Regions from separate parts of the Microbulbifer sp. ARAS458-1 genome, predicted to be linked through region 2. Evidence: predicted binding sites of a transcription regulator. Region 2 holds the regulator's gene; the other holds the start of a gene.
The links. Region 2 encodes FNR, which switches genes on or off when oxygen is low (the NO sensors DNR and NnrR bind a similar motif). Its sites were predicted from a motif close to TTGATNNNNATCAA; they were not measured.

Region 1: AAFH99_RS13700 (DUF3149 domain-containing protein) is a predicted target of FNR. The motif match lies at 1,304-1,317, and genes of this name have one in related genera.

What each region holds. Positions count from the first base shown of each region.
Region 1 is NZ_CP155838.1:3,274,537-3,277,947, forward strand. Features, by position in the region: gene AAFH99_RS13690 (autotransporter assembly complex protein TamA) at 1-504, opposite strand, end outside; gene AAFH99_RS13695 (hypothetical protein) at 714-1,100, opposite strand; gene AAFH99_RS13700 (DUF3149 domain-containing protein) at 1,428-1,583, shown strand; gene AAFH99_RS13705 (acetoacetate--CoA ligase) at 1,681-3,411, opposite strand, start outside.
Region 2 is NZ_CP155838.1:3,957,304-3,960,714, reverse strand. Features, by position in the region: gene hemN (oxygen-independent coproporphyrinogen III oxidase) at 1-1,248, shown strand, start outside; gene fnr (fumarate/nitrate reduction transcriptional regulator Fnr) at 1,319-2,044, shown strand; gene AAFH99_RS16500 (hypothetical protein) at 2,109-2,513, opposite strand; gene AAFH99_RS16495 (HugZ family protein) at 2,616-3,167, opposite strand; gene hutX (heme utilization cystosolic carrier protein HutX) at 3,182-3,411, opposite strand, start outside.

The sequences.
Region 1 (3,411 bases), 680 kb from region 2:
AACGCTGGTGGCCCCGGCAATACTCAATTCCCCAATATGCACTTCCGGGCTTGGTGCCACGCGATACACCAGTCGCGCGGCGTGTTCGCTGTGGATAACGGTCGCCTTGTAGTCCACATCCACATTCAAAAGGCAGGCGTTGTCCGCAAGATAGGTTTCGATTCTTTTGACCCCTTCAGACACCTTTACGGCTTCCAGAGGGTCCCCCACCTGTAGACCAACGCCGGGAAAACCCGCACGCAGGCGTGGCGGCATGTCGATATCGAGGGATTTGATCCGAAACTGACGCCCAGGTACCACGCGATACAGAATCTCGCCGCCGGTAACCGACTGGCGCACCCGACCATCGTAGTAACCGCGAGAGCGCAACAGTTTTTCCAGGGTTCCACGCTCATAGCGTGCGACGTCGTGGGGGTCCTCGTAGGATTTGAGAACACTACTGGACTTGCGTTGCTCGCTCAGCTGATCTTTCAGCCACTCCTGCAGTTCACGGTTTTCGAGCACCCGGACTTTGAATTTGGGCAATCGGTCGAAAAAGGGAAGTGCAGCGGCAGGCTGCGGCAAAAGCAACAACGCCGACAACAGAACGCCAATTACGAGTGGTATGAATTCCGCTCCACGAGCGGGTAAAGAATCGCGCAAGACAAAAATCCGTTTGCCAACCATCCCTACTGCGACGCCGGGAGACCCAAAAAGTTGCTTCGCACCCTGACTTATTGGGCGGCGCGGGAAGGTCTGTCAGCAGGCTCCAATAGCGGGTTGCAGTTTTTGATCACCACGCGCCCCTCCAGCAGATTGCCCTTGGAGTATTCGGAAAAAATACACTGGTTGGTTTCGGGATCGTAGTTCTCTACCCAGAGATTGTCTTCCTTCCAGGTGGACCCCAGGTGGCGCTGGCCGTCTGGCACGCTGATGTACATGACACCGCCAAAACGCTTTACGAAGACCTGTTCGAAGTGGAAGTAGTAGGCAAGCCAGCCGGACAGGAAAACAATGGCGCCGACGACAGCCCCTTTGCCCAGGCTGCCAAGTCGACTACCGGCAAACAGACAGAGCACCACCAGGGAAATGACTGCGGCCCAGTAGAGATAGGTAATCATGCGGATCTTCCGTGAATTTATTCAGTTTATAGGCGTGGAATCACTACTCCACAGGGTAGCGCAGTTTGGCGGATAGGACATGCCGAGAGCAAGTGGAAGCGGGGGTAAATGACCAGTGAATCTTCATTTTCCCGCTGAATGGGGCGGAGGGCTCGGTAGCACATCTCAACGGGGTTTTCGGCGAGCGCCTATTGAGCTGTCGATTGATTCAGATCAAGAGCGGCGACACGCCGCACTTTAGACTGGCGGCAACTTAGCAAGAGCAGTGAGGCTACCTAGCGCTGAGACTGCTATCCAGACCTATCGCCCCCCTTGAGGAGCCCGAAAATGGACGCAATGATCGACCTTTTCACCAGTTTTTCCGGCCTGTTGAGCCTCGGTATTATCGCATTCGTGTGCCTGATGGGTGGCTATATCACTCGTATGGCTTTACGTAAAATGAATGAGGAACTTTCCCGCCAACCGCAAAAGGCTGCTCACTGATACTGACGGCGACTCGCCGGGCGAGCACCCGCTTTACCCGGCGTTACCTGTTGGCGCCTGCCCTCTGCAACTTGCCCTCCGTACACAAAGACCACGTTTAATCTCCGGCCAGTTCCGGCAAGTCCTCGAACAATTTCAGGGCTTGCGGATTCGCCAGCGCTTCCTGATTCTTCACCGGCTTGCCGTGTACCACATTTCGCACTGCCAGCTCCACAATCTTGCCGCTGATGGTGCGGGGGATATCGGCCACCTGAATCACCTTCGCCGGCACATGGCGAGGGGTGGTATTAGCGCGAATGGTGGTGCGGATTTTCTGGATGAGGTCGTCGTCCAGGCTAACCCCTTCCCGCAACACCACAAACAGTACGACACGTACGTCATCGCGCCAATCCTGACCGATACAGATACTGTCCAGTACCTCTTCCACTTTTTCCACCTGCCGGTAGATTTCCGCGGTGCCAATACGTACCCCACCAGGGTTCAAAACGGCGTCGGAGCGACCGTAGATGATCACTCCTCCGTGCTCGGTAATTTCCGCGTAGTCGCCGTGAGCCCAGACACCGGGCCAGCTCTCAAAGTAGGCCCCGTGGTACTTGCTGCCGTCGTCATCGTTCCAGAAGCCGATCGGCATACAGGGAAAAGACGTGGCACACACCAGCTCGCCCTTCTCCTCCTGCACCGATTTGCCATCATCGTTCCAAACCTGCACAGCCATTCCCAGGCCGCGGCACTGCAGCTCACCGGGGTACACAGGCAGTGTCGGATTACCCAGGGCAAAACAGGAGACGATATCGGTACCACCAGAAATGGAACTCAGGCACAGATCCGCCTTGATGTCCCGGTAAACGTAGCGGAACCCCTCGTGGGCCAGTGGTGAACCGGTGGAGAGTACCGCACGCAGCTGCTCAAGCCGATGGGATTCACCGGGTTTGCAGCCGGCCTTTTCCAGGGCGGCGATGTACTTGGCGCTGGTACCGAAAACACTGATACCTTCCTCATCGGCCATATCCCACAGGCACTGGGCCGCCGGATAAAACGGCGAGCCATCATAGAGCACCAGCGTGGCGCCGCAGGCGAGCCCGCTAACCAGCCAGTTCCACATCATCCAGCCACAGGTTGTGAAATAGAACAGCGTATCGTCGCGGGAAATGTCCGTGTGCAGGCGGTGCTCTTTGATGTGCTGCAGTAAGGTGCCGCCAACCCCGTGCACAATGCACTTGGGTACCCCGGTGGTGCCGGATGAGTACATGATATACAGGGGATGATTGAATTCGGTCTGCACAAATGTCAACGCACGTGCGGGAGCCGCATTCACAAAGTGATCGAGACTGATGGCGCGATCCACAGCCGCGATAGCGGTTTCCGTCTGCTCCGGCGAACGCGCCACCGGCACGACGACCAACTGCTGAATGGAATCGATCTGATCGACGATCTGTTCAAGGCGCGGCAGAGAGTCAATCGTCTTGCCATTGTAGAAATAACCTTCGCAGGCGAACAGAATCTTCGGCGCGACCTGACCAAACCGGTCGAGCACGCCATTGATGCCAAAGTCTGGGGAGCAGGACGTCCAGATGGCCCCGAGACTGGTAGTGGCTAGCATTGCCACTACGGTGTCGATGATATTGGGCATAAATCCCGCGACCCGGTCGCCCGTTTCTACACCGGCACCGGCGAGCGCCGCCGCCAGCCGCTCTACCCGCTCGAACAGTTTCCGGTAGCTCAGCTCGCGGCGGCCACCATTTTCCAGACGCTCGATCAGCGCCACCCGGTCATCGCGAAAACGCAACAGGTTTTCGGCGAAATTGAGCCGCGCATCGGGAAACCACTC
Region 2 (3,411 bases):
GATGCGCTGAATTCTGTACAGGCGCTGTCGCTGTATGTACACATCCCGTTCTGTCGGTCCCTGTGTTATTTCTGCGCGTGCAACAAAGTCATCACTCAGCAGTACGGTCTCGCCTCGAGTTATCTCGACCATGTGCTGCGTGAAGCCGAGTGGTATCGCACACGTGTGGCGCGTGCGCCGGTTGTGCAGTTGCATCTGGGTGGCGGTACACCAACCTTTCTGAACGACGGTGACCTGCGCCGCCTGATGTTCGGTTTGGGGGACGTATTCGATTTGCGCAGTGGTGATCAAGTGGAATACAGCATCGAGGCGGACCCGCGGGTGCTGGAGTGCGAAACGTTGGAGACGTTGAGAGAGCTTGGATTCAACCGCCTGAGTCTCGGAATTCAGGATTTCAATCCGAGCGTGCAGCGCGCAATCAACCGCATCTGCAGTCCGGAACAGGTGCGCCTTCTGACCGAAGCGGCCCGCCAGTGCGGATTTGGGTCCATTTCCTATGACCTGATTTACGGTTTACCCGGGCAGGATGTGGCAAGCCTCGATAAAACACTGGATACGGTACTGGACCTGGCGCCAGACCGTATTGCGCTGTATCACTACGCGCATTTGCCGGACCGGTTTAAGGCGCAACGCCTGATCAACTCGGATTTAATGCCGCCGCCGTCGCATAAGATAGCCATGCAACTCGCGGCCAGCCAGCGCTTGACTGGGGCCGGCTACGTCTTTCTGGGGATGGATCACTTTGCGCGACCCGATGATGCGCTTGCCAGGGCCGCAGAAGAGAAGCGGCTGGCGCGGAATTTTCAGGGGTATACGCTGATGCCGGCGGATGCTCTGGTGGGGCTGGGAGCGTCGGCGATCAGTTACAGCCGCGATGGCTACTGGCAGAACCATCACAGTAACAAGGAATATGCGGCGGCTATCCAAGAGCGTGGAGAGGCCATCGCTCGAGGTTGGAATCTCAGTGATGACGATCGACTCCGCCAGTGGTTGATCATGGAGTTGATGTGCCATCTGCGAGTGAGCCGATCGGACATCCAGGCCAGAACCGGGCAGCCATTTGAGCATGCTTTTGCCGTGGAACTGGCGCGGTTACAGCCGATGTTTGCCGACGGGCTGCTGGGATTAAATAACCGTGACCTCTACGTCACCGAACGCGGGCGCTGGTTTTTGCGCAATGCGGCCGCTGCATTTGATACTTATCTGCATCGCCCGGACCAACACGCCCGATACTCGCGGGTGCTTTGACAGCATGCTGGGGATACAATTCATGCAGGCATTGGTGCCTGTCCATAAAATATAAAGTCCCGGTAACGAGATGAAAGAGACTTCTTCAGCCGTCAGTTGTGGCAACTGTTCCGTTCGACGCCTGTGCCTGCCCATGGGGCTGAGCGATGGGGATATCGAGCGCCTGGAGCAGGTGACCCGCAAGAAAAAAATCATCAAAGCCGGGGAGACTTTGTTCCGCGCGGGAGACCCTTTTACCAACCTTTACGCCATTCGCTCGGGCAGTTTCAAGTCCGCGGTCATTGGCGCCGGAGGCGATGTACAGGTTACGCACTTTGCGTTACCGGGCGAACTGCTGGGGCTCGATGCTTACAGCGGCAGTATTCACCCTGGGTATGCTGAAGCGCTGGAAGAAAGTAGTGTGTGCGTACTGCCGTTTACGCAGCTGGAAGGACTTGCGCAGCAAGTGCCCGCCTTGCAGAAGCAGATATACAGCATTTTTTCCGAGGAACTGAAACAGGAAAATGAAGCCCTGCTGCTTTTGGGCAAGCGCTCGGCGGAAAGTCGGCTGGCGGCTCTATTGATCAATATATCCAGCCGCTATTCCCGCCGCGGTTATTCCGCCAGCGAGTTTGTGCTCTCCATGTCGCGTATGGATATTGCCAACTACCTCGGTCTCACCGCGGAAACGGTCAGCCGCCTGATCAGCCGTTTTCAAAAACAGCAGCTGATCAGTGTGCAGGGACGGTCGGTGTCGATAAAGGATCTTATTGCCCTTAGTGAACTGGCGGGAACACACTGTAGTTACGAGGGCTAGTTTGTCTGTACCCCTATGGCAGGGGTACAGACGAGAGCTATCACGGACCGGCCACCACTGATGATCAGAAGTAGTAATCTTCCAGCTCGATCTCTTCCCAGTCATAGACCAGGTGGGCACCATCGGCGGTTATCAGGCTGACCTTGTCGGCCTCCAGACATTCGGACCAGTCAACTCTGTTTAAATCCACCATCTCTGCGCCACCGTGCACTTTTACCAGGGAATCCTCCCAGGCCTGGTGACAGTAGCGGGGTATTTCCCCCTGAACGATCAACTCCCGGCCGAGGTACTTTTCGTAATCCAGCTGTGGAACCGAATTCAGGTGATAGCGTTCTTCCGAGCCCATCAGATAGAACTTGCCGTTTTCCTCAACCAGCAGACCTGTCGCGGTCAGAGGCTGCGGAGCCTGATTTGTCGCGCATCCGGCAAGAAGCAACAGCGGAAGCAGGAAGCCTTTTCGAGAAGTCATAATTATTACTCTTTAGTTACTTGTTACTAAAAAGTAACAAACGACGATTGCAATAGCGTTGCAGTTTTGTTGCGCTACTTCAACCCTCGCCGGCAAGCCGGGTCAGGCCGCGTCGCTGTTCTTCTCCTTGTGGCCATCCTTCAGATGCAGGGCAACCTGCTTTTCCAGACCTTCCAGTGCGTACGCCTGACCGAAACCTTTCACGTAGCGGCCGGCGCTGGGTTTCAGTTCGAACAGATGGAAATCTTCCAGATCTTTCAGATGATCCATTACCGGGCCAAATTTTTCCCGTAGCTGCTCGATACGTTGCAACCACAGTTCCTCACCGCGGCCGACAATACTGGCTACCACATTGAAGGTGACACGCAGGCGGGCGAAGGCCTGTTTGGTGTCCGCTTCGTCGGCATTGAATATCACCGACGCCTTGCTGTTGGCCTTGAGGTTGGCACAGTGCTCGGACAGATCGGAGATGTACAGGTAGAAATTGCCATCGGCGGCCAGAAAGGGCGCGGTGCTGGCGTGGGGCTGGCCGTCTGCGGCGAGGCTGGCAAGGTTCAGCAGTTTGCGGGTGGCAATAAAGTCGCGAACTTCGGCCACCAGGTCGGCGCCGTCACTGGTTTTCTGCGCTGCTTGTTGTTCGTTGTGTTCGGTCATGTCCGAATCTCCCCTCAGGAATGTGCAGCACTGGCGCCTGCCAGTTGCTGTTTTAATTGTTTGAATCGCTCGACCTGCTCTGGAATGAGTTTGCGCTCGGCATCCCGGCCCAGGAATACTTTGAATACACAGTTGCCGCTGGGGGCGAGAAAGACCATGGAGTGACTTTCGGACCCGCGGTGGGGTTTGCTGACAAAGGCGACTTCGGCCAGCGCTTCGACCAGCAGGTGGCCGTGGAAGGGGT